Regions from separate parts of the Mesorhizobium sp. M0016 genome, predicted to be linked through region 1. Evidence: predicted binding sites of a transcription regulator. Region 1 holds the regulator's gene; each other region holds the start of a gene.

Region 1 (6,716 bases):
GACTATGCCGGCCAGGTGGTCGCGGAAGAACAGCGCCGGCTCGACACGCTGACCATGCCGCGCGACGAGCTGATCGGCGAATGCGTAGCAATCGTCGGGCGGCGTCTCGCGGACCCGGACCTCGATGTCCAGAGCATCGCCCGCATTGCCATGGGCATCCAGGGCATCACCGATTCGCAGGCGCGGGCCATGCTGTGGTCGCCAATCACGCCACTGACCGACATTGCCTTCGCCGACATGTTGGAAGCGGAATTCGGCATTCCTGCCACCATGGAGAACGACTGCAATATGATGGCGGTGGCCCTGCAATGGCGCCAGCCCGAGCGCTACCGCGACAATTTCATCGCGATCCTCTTGTCGCACGGCATCGGCATGGGGCTGGTGCTGAAAGGCGAACTGTTCACCGGCACCCATTCCTCCGGCGGCGAGTTCGGCCACATGATCCACCGTCCGGGCGGCGCGCTCTGCCGCTGCGGGCGGCGCGGCTGCGTCGAGGCCTATGCCGGAAACTACGCCATCTGGCGCAGCGCCAAAATGATGAGCGAAGATGCCGAGCCGGTCGATATCGGCGACGCTGATATGCGCGCACTCGCCGCGCGCGCCCGCGAAACCGATGGCCCGGAGCGCGAAGCCTATCGCAAGGCCGGTGAGGCGCTCGGCTTCGGCCTCGGCAGCCTGTTTGCGCTGATCGACCCGGCGCCTGTCGCCATGGTTGGCGTCAGCGCCGCCGCCTTCGACCTGATCGAGCCGGCATTGCGCGAAGCGATCGCCCAGACCGCCGGCGGCCAGCACTCGAAATCGATCTCCTTCGACACCGAGCCCAACGAGCTGCCGCTGATCCGCGAAGGCTGTGCCATGCGCGCGCTCGGCTTCGTCGATCAGGAGATTTTCGCGCCGGGCATTCAGGCCAAATCCGGCAAGCATGTCGCCTGAATGGCCGGCAACGGCGCGACGCGCAGCATCCTAGTCTTCCCTGATCGCGTAGCCGGCGCCGCGAATGGTACGGATGACATCCGGCATGCGGCCGTTGTTGACCGCTTTGCGTAAGCGCCCGACATGGACGTCGACGGTTCGCTCGTCGATGTAGATCGTCTCGCCCCAGACATTGTCGAGCAGCTGGCTGCGCGAGAACACGCGGCCGGGATGGCGCATCATGAATTCGAGCAGCCGGAACTCGGTCGGTCCGAGCCTGATCTCGCTCTTCTTGCGGTAGACACGGTGCGACTCGCGGTCGAGCACGATGTCGCCGACCTTGAGCACGCTGGACAGCACTTCCGGCTTGGCCCGGCGCAGCAGCGCCTTCACGCGCGCCATGAACTCCGGCGTCGAGAATGGCTTGACCAGATAGTCGTCGGCACCGGTGGACAGGCCGCGCACGCGATCGCTTTCCTCACCGCGCGCGGTCAGCATGATGATCGGCAGCCGCTCGGTTTCGGGCCGCACTCTAAGCCGCCGGCAGAGCTCGATGCCGGAAACAGCGGGCACCATCCAGTCGAGCACCAGGAGATCGGGCACGTTTTCCTGCAGGCGGATCTCGGCCTCGTCGCCGCGTGTCACCACCTCGACGTGATAGCCTTCGGATTCGAGGTTGTAGCGGAGGAGCACGCCTAGCGGCTCCTCGTCCTCCACGACCATGATGCGTGGCGCGATCATAGGCAGTTCACCCTCATCAGGCCGGCGTGGCCATCGCCGTCTCGTCCTGCTTCGGACGATTGGCGGGCAATTGCTGGCCGGTCAGCACATAATACGCATTTTCGGCGATGTTGGTGACATGATCGCCGATGCGCTCAAGATTCTTGGCGCAGAACAAGAGATGCGTGCAGGCGGTGATGTTGCGAGGGTCTTCCATCATGTAGGTCAAGAGCTCACGAAACACGGACGTGTATTTGACGTCGATGCGCTCGTCGTCATTCCTGAGTTTTGCAAGAGCTGCCGCATCGGTGGCGGCATATTCCTCGACGACGCCTTGCACCTGGATCAGCACCAGCTGCGCCATGGCATCGATGGAGTGCGAGAGGTCGCGCGGCGTGACGCTCAAGCCCACGGTGCCGACGCGTTTGGCGATGTTCTTGGCGAGATCGCCGATGCGCTCGAGGTCGCCGGCCATGCGGATCGAGCCGACCACGGCGCGCAGATCGTTGGCCATCGGCTGGCGCTTGGCGATCAGCGTGATGGCGCGGTCGTCCAGTTCGCGCTGGCGCGCATCCATGATGGCGTCGTCGGAAACGACACGCTGTGCCAGCGCATTGTCCGAATTGAGCAGCGCCCTGGTCGAGCCGCTGACCATCGAGCCTGCCAGATCGCCCATGTCGCGGATCAGCTTGCTGATCTGCCCGAGCTCTTCATCGAAGGAGGCGACGGTATGTTCACCCATGATCTTGGTCCTCGTGCCTGAAAATTCACCCGCCGGACGGCTCAGCCGAAGCGGCCGGTAATGTAGTCCTGGGTGCGCTTGTCGTCGGGGTTGGTGAACATCTTGTCGGTGGCGCCCTCCTCGACGAGATAGCCGAGATGGAACATCGCCGTGCGCTGCGACACGCGCGCCGCCTGCTGCATCGAGTGGGTGACGATGACGATCGTGTAGTTCTGGCGCAGTTCGTCGATCAGCTCCTCGACACGGGCGGTGGCGATCGGATCGAGCGCCGAGCAGGGCTCGTCCATCAGGATCACCTCCGGCGACACGGCGATGGCGCGCGCGATGCACAGGCGCTGCTGCTGGCCGCCGGACAGGCCGGTGCCGGGCTCCTGCAGGCGGTCCTTGACCTCGTTCCAGATCGCCGCCTTCTTCAGGCTCTGCTCGACGATCTGGTCCATGTCGGACTTGCGCTTGGCCAGCCCATGGATGCGCGGGCCGTAGGCGACGTTCTCGTAGATCGACTTCGGGAACGGGTTGGGTTTCTGGAACACCATGCCGACGCGGGCGCGCAGTTCGACGACATCGATGTTCTTGTCGTAGATGTCGTCTTCATCGAGCGTGATCTTGCCGGTCACCCGCGCCGAATCGATGGTGTCGTTCATGCGGTTGAGGCAGCGCAGGAAGGTCGACTTGCCGCAGCCGGACGGGCCGATCAGCGCCGTCACCTGGTTCTGGCGGACGTCGAGATTGACGTCGAACAACGCCTGCTTCTCGCCATAGAACACGCCGACCTTGTCGCCGCGCATCTTGATGACTTCGTTCGACTTGGCGTTCATTTTGTCGCCCACTGCATTCTCAAGGGACTGTTCGGTCATGATGTTCATACCAAATTGCCTTTTTTCTACCAGCGCCGCTCGAACCGGCGCCGGAGCACGATCGCGGTGATGTTCATGGCCATGAGGAAGACGAGCAGGATGATGATGGCGCCGGACATGCGCTCGACAAAAGCGCGCTCAGCCTCGTTTGCCCACATATAGATCTGAACCGGCAGCGCGGTCGCCGGATCGAAAGGCGTCGTCGGATAATCGGCGACGAAAGCGACCATGCCGATCAAGAGCAGCGGTGCTGTCTCGCCGAGCGCACGCGCCAGGCCGATGATGGTGCCGGTAAGGATGCCTGGGGCGGCAAGCGGCAGGATGTGATGGAACACCATCTGCATCTTGGAGGCGCCGAGACCTAGGGCCGCCGAGCGGATCGACGGCGGCACCGCGGCAAGGGCGGCGCGCGTGGCGATGATTATGGTCGGCAATGTCATCAAGGTCAGCACCAGGCCGCCGACGAAGGAAGCCGAGCGCGGCATGCCGAGGAAGTTGATGAACACGGCAAGGCCAAGCAGACCGAAGACGATCGACGGCACCGCCGCGAGATTGTTGATGTTGACTTCGATCAGGTCCGTAAAGCGGTTCTTCTTGGCGAACTCCTCCAGATAGATGGAGGCGGCGACGCCGATCGGCAGCGCCAGCAACAGCACGATCACCATCATGTAGAACGAACCGATGATGGCCACGCCCATGCCCGACGTCTCGGGCCGGCTGGAGGCGCCATAGCTGAACAGGCCGGTGTTGAAATGCTCGGCCATCACGCCGTCGGCTTTAAGCTTGTTCATCCAGTCGATCTGCTGGTTGGACACCTTGCGGCGCGCTTCATCGACGCCGAGGTCGATCTGACCCTTGAAGGCCGAGTCGAGGTTCGCGGCAGCCAGGATGTCGACGTCACGCGTCCTGCCGATCACCGACGGATCGGCGGAGACGATGTCGCGCAGCTGGACGCGGGCGCCTTCCGACAGGAAGCCCTTGAGCTTCAGCATCATCGGCCTGTTGGCCGGATCGATGCCGAGCTTGGCCACCAGCGCGTTTTCGGCGAGCTTGGGATAGTTCGCCTTGATCAGCACGGTAGGGTCGGTGGCGCGCTTGCCGGAGGGATCGATCACCTTCTCGTCGAAGGTGACCGGCAGCGTCACCGTCGTCTGCCAGAAGGCGGTGTAGCCTTTCGAGACGATGGTGATCAGCATGATGGCCAGGAACGCCAGGCCCACCGAGATCGCAATCACGCCATAGATGCGGAACCGGCGTTCGGCGGCATAGCGCGCCTTCAGCCCGATGTCGCGGCGCGGACGCGCGACGGCACCCGCCATCGTGTCCAGGGGGATGTCGGTCATTCGTACTGCTCCCGGTACTTGCGCACGATGTAGAGGGCGACGATGTTCATCACCAGCGTCAGCGCGAACAGCGTCAGGCCTAGCGCGAAGGCGACCAGCGTCTGCGGCGAGTTGAACTCGAGATCGCCGGTCAGCTGGTTGACAATCTTGACGGTGATGGTCGTCATCGCCTCGAACGGATTGGCCGTCAGATTGGCGGCGACGCCCGCCGCCAGCACGACGATCATCGTCTCGCCGATGGCGCGCGACGCCGTCAACAGGATGGCGCCGACGATGCCGGGCAGTGCCGCCGGCAGGATCACCCGCTTGATCGTCTCGGAGCGCGTGGCACCGAGGCCGAGCGAGCCGTCACGCATTGCGCGCGGCACCGCGGTGATGATGTCGTCGGACAAAGAGGACACGACCGGGATCAGCATGACGCCCATCACCAGACCGGCGGTGAAGATACTCTGGCCCTGGATGAAGGGCGAGCCGCCGGTGAGTGCCGCCGACAGGTCGCGCAAGAACGGTCCGAGCGTGACAACGGCGAAGATGCCGTAGACGATGGTCGGAATGCCGGCCAGCAGTTCCAACGCCGGCTTGACCACCGAGCGCACACCGCGCGAGGCATATTCGGACATGTAGACCGCCGACATCAGCCCGACCGGCACTGCCACCAGAAGGGCGACGGCGGCGATGTAGAGCGTGCCGGCAAGAAGCGGGATCAGGCCGAACTGACCCTGGCTGCCGCCGGAACCGGCGGCGGCGAAACGCGGATCCCACACCGTGCCGAAGAAGAAGCTCATCGGCGACACGCTCTCGAAGAAGGTGATGGTCTGGAACAGCATCGACAGCACGATGCCGACCGTGGTCAGGATGGCGATGGTCGAGGCCGCAAGCAGCCCCCACAGCATCAGCTTCTCGACGTTGTTGCGCGCCCTGGCGCGCGGCGCGATCTGCCTCAGCGCATAGAAGGCGCCGGCGATCGACAGAGCGAAGGTCAGCACGGCGCCGAACAGGCCGAGCCGGTCCTGGACCTGGTTCGCCTCGACCGCGATCGGGATCATATAGTCCTGGGTGTCGCTGGCCAGTGCCACGCCCTTGGCGGCGAGCAGCGGCTGCAATTCGGCGAAAGTAGCGGGAAGTGCGGTATCGCCATCGAGCCGACGCAGGCCCTTGGCCAGGCTCTTCACCAGGCTGGCGTCGAGCGCTTCGCTGGCGACCTTTGTGTCGGCGGTGCGCTCGGGCAAAGCGGCATGGATATGCCGGTCGAGATAGAAGGAAGAGCCGATATCCCAGACGGCGAGCAAAAGGACGGCAGGCAGGACCGCGAGCAGAAAGGCCCACCAGCCATGATAATGCGCGCGCGAATGCGGCTTGACCTTGCCGGTATCCAGCGCCGCGGCGCGCTGGCGGCCGACCACAAAAGCGACCACGCCTATGGCAATGACTATGGCGAGTACGAGCAAGGACGACATAACCCACCCCAGGGAAAATTCAGATCGCCGCCGCCGTTGCGGCAAGCGGCGAAATCAGGGCGCGGAGTTCATCCGCGCCCCTGATCCGTCCGTTGATTACATTGTCTTTCCGGCGGCGAAGGCGTCGCGCTGGCCCTGACGTTCGGCGTCGGGAGCGGAAACCAGGCCGTACTGGGCGAGCGGGCTTTCCGGGCCGATCATCTGGTCATCAAGGAAGAACTCGACATATTCCTTGAGGCCGGGAACGACGCCCAGATGCGCCTTCTTGACGTAGAAGAACAACGGCCGCGACACGGGGTACGTGCCATCGGCGATGGTCTGCGTCGAAGGCACGATGCCTTCCACGGTAGCGACCTTCAGCTTGTCGGCATTGTTCTCGTAGAAGGCGAGGCCGAACACGCCAACGCCGCTCTTGTTGGAGTCGATGCGGGCCAGCGTCTCGGTGTAGTCGCCGTCAATGTCGACAGCCTTGCCGTCCTTGCGGATGGCGATGCAGGTCTTGCCGATTTCCTTGTCGTCGGCGATGCCGGCAGCCTTCAAAGCGGCCTTGTCGCAGCCGGCGTCGAGCAGCTTGGTCTCGAACACTTCACGGGTGCCGTGCTTCTCACCCGGGATATAGGCGGCGATATCCCAGTCGGGCAGCTTCGGATTGACCTGGTTCCACTTGGTGTTCGGGTTGTCGACC
Region 2 (6,716 bases), on a different contig from region 1:
GGTCGAGATTACGTGGCATCAAGTCGGCCGAGGCGATGTAGACGATCGCCTCGTCCGACGGCAGGCCATGGCCGTTGCCGAAGCAGTAGATGCGGCTGTGTTCGAGGAAGCGGCCGACGATCGACTTGACCCTGATGTTTTCCGACAGGCCGGGCACCTGCGGCCGCAGGCAGCAGATGCCGCGCACGACGAGATCGATCTCGACGCCGGCACGGCTGGCGTCATAGAGCGCGTCGATGATGTTGGGATCGACGAGCGCGTTCATCTTCATCCAGATGCGCGCCGGACGGCCAGCCAGCGCGTAGGCGACCTCGTCGGCAATGTGCTTGAGGATACGGCTGCGCAGCGTAAACGGCGAGATGGCGATCCGCATCTCATCGGTCGGCTCGGCATAGCCGGTGATGAAGTTGAACAGCTGGGCGACATCGCGCGCGATCGTCGGATCGGTGGTGAAGAAGGACAGGTCGGTGTAAATGCGCGCTGTCACCGGATGGTAGTTGCCGGTGCCGAGATGCACATAGTTACGCAGCTTGCCGTCCTCGCGCCGCACCACCAGCGACATTTTCGCATGGGTTTTGAGTTCGAGGAAGCCGAACACGACCTGGACGCCGGCGCGTTCGAGGTCGCGCGCCCAGCGGATGTTGGCTTCCTCGTCGAAGCGCGCCTTGAGCTCGACCAGGGCGGTCACCGACTTGCCTGCCTCGGCCGCGTCGACCAAGGCGCGCACGATCGGGCTGTCGTTGGAGGTGCGGTAGAGCGTCTGCTTGATCGCCACCACCTCAGGGTCGGCCATCGCCTGGCGCAGGAATTGGACCACCACGTCGAAGGATTCATAGGGGTGGTGGACGACGATGTCCTTCTCGCGGATGGCCGCGAAACAGTCGCCGCCATGCTCGCGGATGCGCTCGGGAAAGCGTGGATTGTAGGGGGTGAACTTCAGGTCGTCGCGCGGCACGGCGACGATCTCGGAAATCTGGCTGAGCGCCAGCGGGCCGGTCAGAACGCTGATGCGACTCGAAGAGACGCCAAGCTCGCCGGCGACGAACTCGCGCAATTCGCCGGGCATCGACTTGTCGAATTCGATGCGGATGACCGAACCGCGGCGGCGGCGCTTCAGCGCCGTCTCGAACAGGCGCACGAGATCTTCCGACTCTTCCTCGACCTCTATATCGCTGTCCCGGATGATGCGGAAGGTGCCTGAACCCTTGACCTCATAGCCGGGGAACAGCTTGCCGATATAGAGGCCGACAGCCTCCTCCAGTGGAATGAAGCGAACGTGCTGCTTGCGGTCGGGCAGACGGATGAAGCGCTTCAGCGCCACCGGCAGGCGCAGAAGCGCGCTCATCTCCTCGCCATTCTTGCGATGGCGCAATTGCAGCGCCATCGAGAAGCCGAGATTGGGAATGAACGGAAACGGATGCGCCGGGTCGATCGACAGTGGAGTCAGCACCGGGAAAACCTGGTCCTGGAAATGGTCTTCCAGCCAGACTTTTTCATCCTTGGTCAGTGCATCGCGGGTGATGCTCTCAATGCCTTCCTTGTTGAGCAGCAACATCAGCGCCGAAAGGCTATTCTGCTGGTCCTCCTGCAGCCGCTCGACCTCGCGCAGTAATTGTTCCAGCTGCTGCTCCGGCGTGCGGCCGTCGGGGCTCTTGAGCGCAATGCCTTCGCGCACCTGGCCCGCAAGGCCGGCGACGCGGACCATGAAGAATTCATCGAGATTGGCGGCCGAAATCGACAGGAAACGGACGCGTTCGAGCAGCGGATGGTGCTCGTTCTGTGATTCCTCGAGCACACGCCGGTTGAACTGCAGCCAGGAGAACTCACGGTTGACGAACCGATCGGGGTTGCCGCCCTCGGGGCTCGCCACCTCGACATTGATGAATTCGCTCTGCACCGGCTTCAGTTCGTTCATGGTTCCTGCTCTTCCCCGCCAACCGTCCCTTGGAGCGCCGCTGGACGTGCCATGCCTCTAACACGCTTTTGTGACGCATGGCCCTTCGGCGAAAACCGTTCCGATTTCAGGGACATGCACTTAACCGGCTCACCGTATCCTCTGACAGGCTTTTGCGACAGTTTCATTTCATCGATCTTGCAAACAGGCCTGTTATGTTCCAGATGCTTTTCGACGAGATCAAGGAGACGACGATGGCAGGCGGTTCCATTCCCCACTTCCAGAACGATGCGGGCCATCCGGCAATCGACATCGGCGTCAAGGAATTCATGTGCACCGGCGCCAACCCGCCCTTCGACCATCCACACGTGTTCCTCGACATGGGCGACGACAATGAAAAGGTCTGTCCCTACTGCTCGACGCTCTACCGCTATTCGGCGAAGCTGAGGGCGACGGAAACGCTGCCGGCTGGTTGCCTTTATATCGACCAGGCCGCCTGATCCTTCCGCGACAAGCCCGATGGAAGACATCAGGTCCCGGCAGGTCATAATCGCCGGGGCCGGCATCGCCGGGCTGACCGCTGCCCTTGCCTTCGCCGGACGGGGTTATCCGGTAAAGCTGATCGAACAGGCACAGCACCTAGAAGCGGCCGGCGCCGGCATCCAGCTTTCGCCCAACGCAACACGCATTCTTGGAAAACTCGGCGTGCTCGACCGACTGCTGCCCGCAGCGTTGCGGCCGGAAGCGGTCGTGCTCAAGGACGCCGGGACGCTGCGCGAACTGGCGCGGGTACCGCTCGGGCACGCCGCCGAAGCGCGCTGGCAGTCGCCCTATCTTGTCGCCCATCGCGCAGATCTGCAGGCAGCGCTGCTGGGGCAAATGGCTGAACGGTCGCAGATTGAGCTCATCACCGGCGCCCGCGTGACCGGCATCGTCAAAGACGCGCAATATGTCGCCGTGACCGCCGAAGTGGACGGCCGCGAGATCGAGGCACGCGGCAAACTGCTGGTCGGCGCCGACGGCGTCTGGTCGGCGGTCCGGGCGCAACTCGCAGGCGAGGACTTCGTCAAAAGCCGTTTTTCGGGCGAACTCGCCTGGCGAGTCACGATCGCGGCCGACGGTGCGGCCGGAGAAGGCTTTGTCGCGATCGGCGCCGCCGACTGCGTCACCACGTTCCTGCATCCTGGCTTCCACATGGTCGCCTACCCCGTCAGCAAAGGCCGGGCCTTCAATCTCGCCGCCTTCACCAAGGGTGAGCGCATGGCCGAAGGTTGGTCGGGCCATGCCGATCCCGCGATCCTCACGGCTGCCCTGCGCGGCACCGCGCCGGGCCTGACGAAGCTTGTGGCACTGGCCGGCCCATGGACGGCCTTTCCGATCCACACCGTCGAACAACAGCGGTGGACGAGCCCGCGGGGCATCGCGCTGATCGGCGACGCTGCGCATGCGATGACGCCGTTTGCCGCACAGGGCGCGGCAATGGCGATCGAAGATGCCATCACGCTTGCCGACGCTATCGCCGATTTCCCTGGCGATCTGCCCAGAAGTTTTCAAATCTGGGAAAATCTTCGGCGGCCGCGTGTCGCCAAGGCCGCGCGTCGTGGGGCCGTAAACCGCCTCGCCTGGCATGCTGCCGGCCCGGTGGCGATCGCCCGCAATCTGTTCCTGGCCATGCGCTCGCCCGACAAGCTCGCCGCCGACCTCGACTGGCTCTATGGATGGCGAGCGGACACTCGGCAGTCTAGATCGTCGACGTAGCGATCCTTCCCACTCCCCTCTGTCCTGCCGGACATCTCCCACTCAAGGGGGGAGATTGGATGTCGCCGTCGCCTTCGCCAAAATCGCCGGCGTTGCAGCAGGAGCGCGGGCAAAACGGCTGATCTCCCTCTTGCGGGGGAGATGGCCGGCAGGCCAGAGGGGAGTGCTGTCCCGCTGACTTCAAAAGATCCAACACTGTCGCGGTGCGATGAAGGACTGCTAGTTATAAAACCGCATTGAAAATCCCAGCGAGGCCGGCAGCGGGTTCCACCAGCCGGTGCGCAGGCCGGCGGTGCGCAGGCCGGCGGCTGTCCAGGTGTTACAGCCGACAAGCGCGTTGAAATGGCCGTTCGCCTCGAAGAAGCGGTCGAAGCTGGAATAGGCGGCGTTCTCGATGACGACCGGACCATGCGGCCCTTGCTGGAAACTCGCGTCGATATAGTCGAGCAGCGCTGCAAAACGTTCCTCATCGATGTCAAAACCGGTGACAGCAGGGTGCGGCTCGGCGATGGCCCCGGCGATATCGACATGCATGACCGAGGCGTCCAGTGTCAGCGCCTTGAGGACGGGCACTGCTTTCAGCTGCGACCAGCTCGGCGTCTCCAGATAGAAGGCCCGGCCGCCCCAGCCAAAGACGATGTAGCGCACTTCCGGGGCGTCGACAGGGATGCCGGCAGCGACCAGGAAATGGAAGCGCCGGCGCACCTCGTCATCGACGGGAATGGCGATGTCGGTGTGGATCGGATTCTCCAGCACCAGAATATGGCGCGTGCCCTCACCCGCTGCTGACGCCGGCCACAGCGGACGCGGCACCAGCGTGCCGAGCGTGGCAGCGAGCGCGACCACGATAATCAGCATGGCCACGAAACGCAGGGCTTTTCTCATGCGGCGGCGGCTTTGTGTTTCAATGGAGAAGATCGACCCCAGATAGCAAAAGAGCCCGGCCGCATTGCGGCCGGGCTCTTTTGGTTCGCATGAAAATGCTCAGTGCAGGATCTGCGACAGAAACAGCTTCGTGCGCTCGTGGCGCGGATGGTCGAAGAACTCGGCCGGCGTGTTCTGTTCGACGATCTGGCCCTGATCCATGAAGATCACCCGGTTGGCGACTTTGCGGGCAAAGCCCATTTCGTGGGTGACGCACAGCATGGTCATGCCTTCCTCGGCCAGGCCCACCATCGTCTCCAGCACTTCCTTGATCATTTCTGGATCGAGCGCCGAGGTCGGCTCATCGAACAGCATGATGCGCGGATTCATGCACAGCGAACGCGCGATCGCCACGCGCTGCTGCTGGCCGCCCGACAGCTGGCCCGGATATTTGTTGGCCTGTTCGGGGATCTTGACGCGCTTGAGGAAGTGCATCGCGATTTCCTCGGCCTGCTTCTTCGGCGTCTTGCGCACCCAGATCGGTGCCAATGTGCAGTTCTCCAGGATGGTCAGATGCGGGAACAGGTTGAAGTGCTGGAACACCATGCCGACCTCGCGGCGCACCTCGTCGATCTTCTTGAGATCGTTGGTGAGTTCCTTGCCGTCGACGATGATCTTGCCCTTCTGGTGCTCTTCCAGCCGGTTGATGCAGCGGATCATGGTCGATTTGCCCGAGCCCGAAGGACCGCAGATGACAATGCGCTCGCCGCGCATCACCTTGAGGTTGATGTCCTTCAGGACATGGAACTCGCCATACCATTTGTGCATGCCGATGATGTCGATTGCGACATCGGTGGTCGAGATGTGCATCTTCTTGGCATCGACCTTGATCTCTTCGGCGCTGACCGCGTTTTCTATGACCATGGCAGGTTCCCCTTTTTGTTCTGTCTTTTAGCTATGATGCATGTCGTTGTCCCAAAACCGCTAAACACTTTTGGGCGACATGCATCAACGTTTGTGGCCGGTGTCGAGCCGGCGTTCCGTGTACATCGAATAGCGCGACATGCCGAAGCAGAACAGCCAGAAGACGAAGGCTGCAAAGATGAGACCGGATCTCGCGGTCTGTGGCGTCGCCCAATTGGCGTCCGAGAAGTTCTGCTTGACGACGCCAAGCAGGTCAAACATCGAGATGATGATGACGAGGCTTGTGTCCTTGAACATACCGATGAAGGTATTGACGATGCCGGGGATGACCAGCTTCAGTGCCTGCGGCAGCACGATCAGCACCATCTTCTGCCAGTAGCCCAGGCCAAGCGAATCCGCACCCTCATACTGGCCCTTGGGGATCGCCTGCAGGCCGCCGCGCACCACTTCGGCCATATAGGCGGCGGCAAACAGCGAGACGCCGATCAGCGCCCTGAGATATTTGTCGAACGAAACCCCGGCGGGCAGAAACAGCGGCAGCATGACGCTGGCAAAGAACAGAACGGTGATCAGCGGGATGCCGCGAACGAACTCGATGAAGACCACGCACAGTGTCTTGACGATCGGCATCTTGGAGCGCCGGCCGAGCGCCAGCACGATGCCCATCGGCAGCGACACGGCAATGCCGACAAAGGACAGACTCAGCGTCACCAGCAGCCCGCCCCATAGCTGGGTCTCCACATGCGGCAGGCCGAAGATGCCGCCGACCAGGAGCACGAACGCGATGATCGGCAGTGCCAGGAATAGAAGAATGGCGTTCAACCCCTTCCGCGGCACGCGTGGCATCAGCAACGGCACCAGCAGCGCCACGAACAGGACGGCGACCAGGATCGGCCGCCAGCGCTCTTCCAGGGGATAGCGGCCAAGCATCAACTGGCCGAACTTCGCGTTGACGAAGGCCCAGCAGGCGCCTGACCAGCCGTCCGGCTGGATGCCGCCTTGCGCCACCGTGGCGCATACAGTCCGGTCCGGCCCCGTCCACTGGGCGTTGATGAAGGCCCAGTTGACGACGGGCGGCACGATCATCACCACCAGCGCAATAGCCACTACAGTCAGGATGACGTCGCCCACCGAACCGATCAGGTTCTTGCGAACCCAGGCCAAAGGCCCCCGCACGCCGGCCGGGGCTTGTTGAGCGAGTGCCATTTCGGTCCGCACCCAGGAGGTATCATGTTCCTGCATGGTCTTACCTCTCCACCAGCGCCATCCTGGCGTT
Region 3 (6,716 bases), on a different contig from region 1:
GCATTTCTCGGCCTCGATGCCGAAGTGCGGCGCTCGGCCAAGGAGCGGCTTGGCGTCGCGCTGCAGCCCGGCGACCAGCTGGAAAAGATTGTGGATCTGCTCGACCAGCTGTCGCTGGTGGCGCTGGCCTTCCCGGCCTTCAGCGACGGCCGCTCGTTTTCCAAGGGCGAATTGCTGCGCAGCCGCTACCATTTCGAGGGCGCGGTCCGCGCCACGGGCCAGGTGCTCGTCGACCAGCTGCCGCATATGCTGCGCCTCGGCTTCGACGAGTTCGAGATCTCCAACCCGGTTCTGCTGAAGCGCCTCGAAGAAGGCCGCACAGGCGGGCTGGGCCTTTACTATCAGCCGACCGAAGCGTCGGAGCCGAAGGGGCCGAAATACTCCTGGCGGCGCGTTCGCAACAGCTGACGCAGCGGTAATTTCGCCTGTCTTTACAAAGACTGTGATCTCTTGGCTGTCCGGACGGAAGTATCCGCCAGGGAGGAAGCCGCGCTGATCGGCGGCAACACCAATGCAGCGACCATCATGATCGCCGAAAAGGCGGCTGACGTGATCAGGGCTGCAAGGTCCTGATGCGCGAGGAGCGCAAGGCCACCTGAGCATATCTTCTGGGAGATGCAGCCGCGCCTTTGGTGCGGCGGTTTGTTTCTTGTTTTATGCGATCCCGAGGGAAAGCGCTGCGCGCTTTTCCCGGGAAAACCGCATCACACTTTGCTGGGATTGCTTTTAGGCCAAGGCCCGCGCTTCGCGAAACGAGATCAGCTTGCGGCGATTCTCGTCCCATAGCGCCAGCTTTACGCAGCGCAGGCTGTCGAGAAGCGTGACGCGGCCGATGCCGCGCAATTCCGGATAGTCGCGCAGCACTTCCTGCAGCCGGTACCCCGGCACCTTGGCCGAGAGATGGTGCACGTGATGGACGCCGATATTGCCGGTGAACCAGTTCAGCACCGGCGGCAAATCGTAATAGGACGAGCCGTGCAGGGCGGCACGCTGGAATTCCCACTCTTCGTCGTTCGCCCATTCCGTCTCCTCGAACTGGTGCTGGACGTAGAACAGCCAGATTCCGGCCGATCCGGCCAGGATCACGATCGGCAAATGGACGATCAGGAAAGCGCCGGGGCCGACCAGCCAGATAAGCAGCGCTGCCGCGACCGCGATCCCGAGATTGGTGGTCATCGACGACACCCAGGGCGTCAGGCCGCCGCGCATCATGCCGACGGGCAGCCTCTGCTCGAAGATGAACAGCCAGATCGGCCCGAGGCCGAACATCACCAGGGGATGGCGGTAGAGACGATAGGCAAGGCGTCCCCGCCAAGACAGTTGCCGGTATTCAGCAACCGTTAACGTCCTGATGTCGCCCATTCCCCGCTCGTCTAGATTGCCGGCGCTGGCGTGATGGGTGGCGTGCGCGCGCCGCCAGCAATCGTAAGGGGTCAGCGTCAGCACGCCGAGCGCGCGGCCGATCCAGTCGTCGGCAGTGCGGTTGGCGAAGAAGGAGCCGTGGCCGCAATCGTGCTGGATCATAAAGATCCGCACCAGAAAACCGGCGGCCGGAAGGATCAGGATCAAGCCCCACCAGTGGCCATAGGAATAGGCTGCCGAAGACAGCGCCCACAGCGTAACGAAAGGAATGAGGGTGATGGCGAGTTCGAGGGTGCTGCGTCGCCGGTCGGGCTTCTTGTAGCGCGCCAGGATCTTCAACCAGGCGCGCTTGCTGTTGGCGGCCGTCTCGGGGGAAATCATGTTCATCAGGAAGCATAGGCGGGGCGTCCCGCTGCCGCAAGGAAAAGCTCACGCAAAATTACTGCGCGTAATTGTCGCGCGATAGCATCGCTATTGACGGCGTTGGCCGCCGGCCATGCTGGCTTCTATGCCGTCCAGCCGGTCGAGCAGGTCCCGGAAACGGGCGGGAATGTCGGCCTCGGTGCGGAAGGCCGGCAAGGTGCGCAAGAAGCGCGTCGTCGCCTCGGTGCCGAACTGGCGCCTGATGTCGGCGGCGAGCTCTTCGCTTCTGTTGCCAGTATTGCGGTCCATTGTCTCAAATCCTGTGTCGGTTTCAAAACTCCTCCAAGCTTTGAATGGTTCCCCATAGCGGGGTATTGGCAAGCAAAGGCTGCCGTTACGGTAAAGTTTGAATTAATTTTGAACGTCCTTGCGCCCCGCACCAAGTCCGACGGGCAGCCCGCAACATTGCCTGCTGTGGGGCGTCCTCCTGGGCTTGCCCCTTGATTTTTGGCCGCCAAACCTCGATATCGGGCGCAAATCCAAACCATTCGAATGACGGGAAATGGCGATGAGCGACCAGACAAAAGACGAACGCGCGCCCGAGGATATCGAAACGGCCGAGGCCGAGCGCACGCAAGGCGGCATCGACGGCGACTATGAAGCGCTGGTGCGGCTGCTGAAGGAAAACGAGGAGCTGAAGGACCGCGCGCTGCGCGTCGCGGCCGAGATGGAGAATCTGCGCCGCCGCACCGCCCGCGACGTGCATGATGCGCGCGCCTATGCGGTGGCCAATTTCGCCCGCGACATGCTGTCGGTGTCGGACAATCTGCGCCGCGCGCTCGACGCTATCCCCGCCGAGGCGAAAGCGGCCGGAGATGCCGGCTTCAAGGCGCTGATCGACGGCGTCGAGATCACCGAGCGCGCCATGCTGTCGACTCTGGAACGGCATGGGGTGAAGAAGCTCGAACCGGAAGGTGAGAAGTTCGACCCGAATTTCCACCAGGCGATGTTCGAAGTGCCCAATCCCGATGTGCCGGCCAACACCGTCGTCCAGGTCGTGCAGCCGGGCTATTCGATCGGCGAGCGCGTGCTGCGGCCGGCCATGGTCGGGGTCGCCAAGGGCGGCCCCAAGATCGCGGCCACCGAAGCGCCGGTCGAGCCGGGGCCGGTGAACGAGCAGGCCGAGAAGGATGCGTGAGTAGGGTAGGCAGTAGGGAATAGGGAATAGGGAATAGGGAATAGGCAGGCGTATCAATCGCGCGGCTTCGTGTTATTCATACTTTCCCTAATTCCCAATCCCTACTACCTCATGTCCCTGACACCCATCGACCTCCTCGACTATGCCGGCGTCGCCGTCTTTGCCGCGACCGGGGCGTTGGCGGCTTCGCGCAAGCAGCTCGACATTATCGGCTTCCTGTTTCTGGCCAGCGTCACCGGCATTGGCGGCGGCACGCTTCGCGACGTCATCCTCAACCTGCCCGTCTTTTGGGTCGCCAACTCCGGCTATGTGCTGGTTTGCGCGGCGGTTGCGGTGCTGGTCTTCTTCATCGCCCACCGCGTCGAATCCCGCTGGAAATGGCTGCTCTGGCTCGACGCCATCGGATTGGCGGCCTTTTCCGTAATGGGCGCGGCCAAGGGGCTGGCCATCACCGGCTCGCCGGTCGTCTCCGTTGTTATGGGCGTGTTGACCGCCACATTTGGCGGCATCCTGCGCGATCTGCTGGCCGGCGAGCCATCGGTGCTGCTCAGGCCCGAAATCTACGTCACCGCCGCACTCGCGGGCGCCGGCCTCTACACACTTTGCGATCTTGCCGGCCTGCCGCCGCTCGCCTCGGATATTGCCGGCTTCGTCGCGGCTTTCCTGGTGCGCGGCGGCGCGCTGAAATTCGGCTGGACCTTTCCGTCCTACAAGAGCCGCCCGGGACGGCGACCGGAGGATATTCCGTAGGGAGGGGATTAGTGAGTAGGGAGTAGTCAGTGGTCAGGAATCCCGGCAGCCTTCACTACTGCCTACTGCCTACTGCCTACTGCCTACTGCCTCACGCCGCAAAGCGCTGCGCTTCCCCGCCATAATAGTTGACGTAGCGGGCGCCGATTTCCTTGACCGGCATCACCACGAACACATCGACGGTGGAGAACTCACGGTCGATGACGCAGCCGTCGCCGATGCGGGCGCCGACGCGCAGATAGCCCTTGACCAGCGGCGGCATGGCCGCGATCGCCGCCTTGGCGTTGACTGCCTCGATCGGCATCAGATCCATCGAGCAATAGCGGCCGGAGACCGCCCGCACATCCCAGGCGGAGTTGGTCCGGCAGTGATGGGCAAGGTAGGTGAGCGCCTCGGCATGCGCAGCCGGCACCGTGCCAGGGAACGAGGCACAACCGGTCATCACGCCGATCTCATAGTGGTTGATGTAGGCCCAGATGCCTTGCCACAGCGCCTCGATGGTGCGCTTCGAGCGGTATTCCGGCAGCACGCAGGAGCGGCCGAGCTCAAGGAAGCGCTGGCCGGGATGGCGGGCGATCAGCTTGGTCAGTTCGAACTCGCCTTCGGAATAGAAGCCGCCGGCGGTCGCCGCAATCTCTTGCCGCAGCAGGCGGTAAGTGCCGACGATGCGGCGATGCTCGGGGCCGGAGATCGAAGTGTCCAGCACGAGGAGATGGTCGCACAGCGGGTCGAAGCGGTCGGCGTCGCGCCGGTCCTGCGCCTGGAACAGGTCCTTCCTGGCGCCAAGCTCGTCATAAAACACCCGGTAGCGCACTTCCTGGGCGGCGGCGATTTCGGCCTCATTGCGGGCAAGCCGCACTTCGAGATTGCCGATACGGCCCAGCGGTGCGCCTGTTGCGACGGCATCGGCGTTCCGCGCGGCGAGCAAAGCGCCGCCTGCGCTGGGCCGAGTGTCACATTCCGGCATAACTGTATGCACGAGTGATTCTCCTTCGAGCCATCCCTCTTGGCACGGGGATACGGTGTAGGTGCAACAGGATTGTGACAGTACCGTGATACGGCGCGACGGGCAATACTTCGTCGGCTGGCGAAAACCCTCATTCGGCTACCTACGTGACGCGAGGATTGCGCCAGCGTCGCCTTGAAGCGCGTCGCGCTGGGACGATTCACGCGACGCGCTTCAAGTCTTTGTTTTGTGCATGTCGTCTTCTCAAAACCGGGGCCACTTTTGAGCGACATGAATTCAGGCGGCCACCTGGCCCTCGACGGCATGGACCAGCGCGTCGGGATCGAGCGGCTTGGTGACAAAGCCGCTGGCGCCATGGGCGAGCACGGCGTGGCGGGTCTTTTCCTGGCTGTCGGCCGAAAGCACCATGATCGGAACCGGCGGCACAGCCATTTCCTCCTCGTGGCGGCGGATGGCGGCGATCGCGTCCAGCCCGTCCATAACCGGCATGTGCAAATCCATCAGCACCACATCGAAGCGATTTTTCAGCCCGGCTTCGGTCACCGCCTCGACCGCGGCCTTGCCATTGCCGACCACTTTCACGCGATGTCCCGCCTTCAAAAGCGTGGCGCGGGCAAGCATGGCGTTGATGTCGTTGTCTTCGGCGATCAGCACCGACAAACCTTGCTGGCGCCCGCCATGGGCACGAAGCGAGGACGCGCCGGTCTTTTCCGGCTTGGGCGGCGGCAAGGCAGGGGCATGACTGGTCAGCAGCACGCGCAGCAGGGTTTCGCCGCGCACCGGCCTCGCCAAGAAGGTGGCGTAGCCGCTGGTGCGGAATTCGCCAAGCATGCCGCGGTCGGTCGGCGCGATCAGCGTGATCGCCTCGCAATCGGCAAAGCCACTCTGGCGCAGGCGCTTGAGCAGTCTGCCGTCGCCGTCCTCCAGGGCCGCGTCGATCAACAGCACATCGCAATGTTCGGCGAAGGGCGTCGCCTGGGAAGCGGTTGCGGCGACCTCGACGGCGCCGCCATGGGCGCGGATGGTGCGGGCGATGGCGTCGGCCTCGACGGCGTTCTTCGACACGATCACGGCGCGCCGGCCGGCCAGGATGTTCTGCCGGTTCTGCGGTGCTTCGGTTGCTCCTGCGGCCGGGATCTCGAAGACGAATTCCGATCCCTCGCCAAGCCGGCTCGACACCGAAATGGCACCGCCCATGGCGGCGACCAGGCGCCTCGATATGGCCAGACCGAGGCCGGCGCCGCCATGGGTGCGGGTCGAGGTGCCGTCGGACTGTTCGAACTCCTCGAAGATGCGCTCCATATCCTCTTCGCGCAGGCCAGGGCCGGTGTCGGCGACGGTGAAGCAGATGCGGTCGCTGGTCTCGGTGCGGGCCCGTGCAACCGAAACCAGCACGCCGCCGGTGTCGGTGAACTTGATCGCATTGCCGATCAGGTTGAGCAGCACCTGCCTGACTCTTCCCGGATCGGCCATGATCATCTGTGGCACGTCGGGCTCGACATGACAGCCGAGGCCGATGTTCTTGGCGAAGGCTTTCGCCGCCATCAGTTCGATGATGTTGTCGGCAATTTCACGCAACGATGTCGGCTGCGGTTCCGGGTCGAAGCGGCCGGCCTCGATCTTGGAATAGTCGAGCAGGTCTTCGATGAGCGCCAAAAGCGCGCTGGCCGAGGTCGAGACGGCGCCGACATAGGTGCGCTGCTCGGGCGACAGATTGGTGTCGGCCAGTAGCTTGGCCATGCCCATGATGCCGTTCATCGGCGTGCGGATCTCATGGCTGACGGTGGCGAGGAAGCGCGACTTGGCCTGGCTGGCATATTCGGCGCGCTCGCGCGCGGTGATCAACGAGGATTCGGCGCGCTTGCGGGCGGTGATGTCACGGGCAATCGCCCGGTGCGAGACGGCGCCGCTATCCTTGTCGCGCACCGACAGTTCGATCCACGAGAACCAGCGCGGACCGTTCGGCGTGCGGATGGAGACGTCGGTGGAACTCAGGCATTCGTGATCCGAAAAGGCGGCGTCGGGAACGATACCGACATCGATGCCGAGGTCGGCCAGAGTCCTGCCGGCAAGGTC

What was found. Region 1 encodes PhoB, which activates phosphate uptake and scavenging genes when phosphate is short. Its sites were predicted from a motif close to TGTCATNNANCTGTCAT; they were not measured.
Region 2: the regulator PhoB is predicted to act here: its motif matches at 2,070-2,086, upstream of NKJ88_RS24400 (RNA degradosome polyphosphate kinase).
Region 3: the regulator PhoB is predicted to act here: its motif matches at 4,704-4,720, upstream of olsB (l-ornithine N(alpha)-acyltransferase).

The regions. Positions count from the first base shown of each region.
Region 1 covers NZ_JAMYVM010000015.1:54,677-61,392, forward strand. The annotation lists gene NKJ88_RS20930 (ROK family protein) at 1-933, shown strand, start outside; gene phoB (phosphate regulon transcriptional regulator PhoB) at 964-1,653, opposite strand; gene phoU (phosphate signaling complex protein PhoU) at 1,670-2,374, opposite strand; gene pstB (phosphate ABC transporter ATP-binding protein PstB) at 2,416-3,240, opposite strand; gene pstA (phosphate ABC transporter permease PstA) at 3,258-4,574, opposite strand; gene pstC (phosphate ABC transporter permease subunit PstC) at 4,571-6,031, opposite strand; gene NKJ88_RS20960 (substrate-binding domain-containing protein) at 6,128-6,716, opposite strand, start outside.
Region 2 covers NZ_JAMYVM010000020.1:28,189-34,904, forward strand. The annotation lists gene NKJ88_RS24400 (RNA degradosome polyphosphate kinase) at 1-1,915, opposite strand, end outside; gene NKJ88_RS24405 (zinc-finger domain-containing protein) at 2,149-2,394, shown strand; gene NKJ88_RS24410 (FAD-dependent monooxygenase) at 2,414-3,652, shown strand; gene NKJ88_RS24415 (TIGR02117 family protein) at 3,872-4,537, opposite strand; gene NKJ88_RS24420 (amino acid ABC transporter ATP-binding protein) at 4,637-5,440, opposite strand; gene NKJ88_RS24425 (amino acid ABC transporter permease) at 5,525-6,682, opposite strand; gene NKJ88_RS24430 (amino acid ABC transporter permease) at 6,687-6,716, opposite strand, start outside.
Region 3 covers NZ_JAMYVM010000004.1:114,735-121,450, reverse strand. The annotation lists gene NKJ88_RS07955 (DUF934 domain-containing protein) at 1-408, shown strand, start outside; gene NKJ88_RS07950 (hypothetical protein) at 451-573, shown strand; gene NKJ88_RS07945 (fatty acid desaturase) at 727-1,749, opposite strand; gene NKJ88_RS07940 (hypothetical protein) at 1,834-2,034, opposite strand; gene grpE (nucleotide exchange factor GrpE) at 2,294-2,923, shown strand; gene NKJ88_RS07930 (trimeric intracellular cation channel family protein) at 3,041-3,673, shown strand; gene olsB (l-ornithine N(alpha)-acyltransferase) at 3,765-4,640, opposite strand; gene NKJ88_RS07920 (response regulator) at 4,917-6,716, opposite strand, start outside.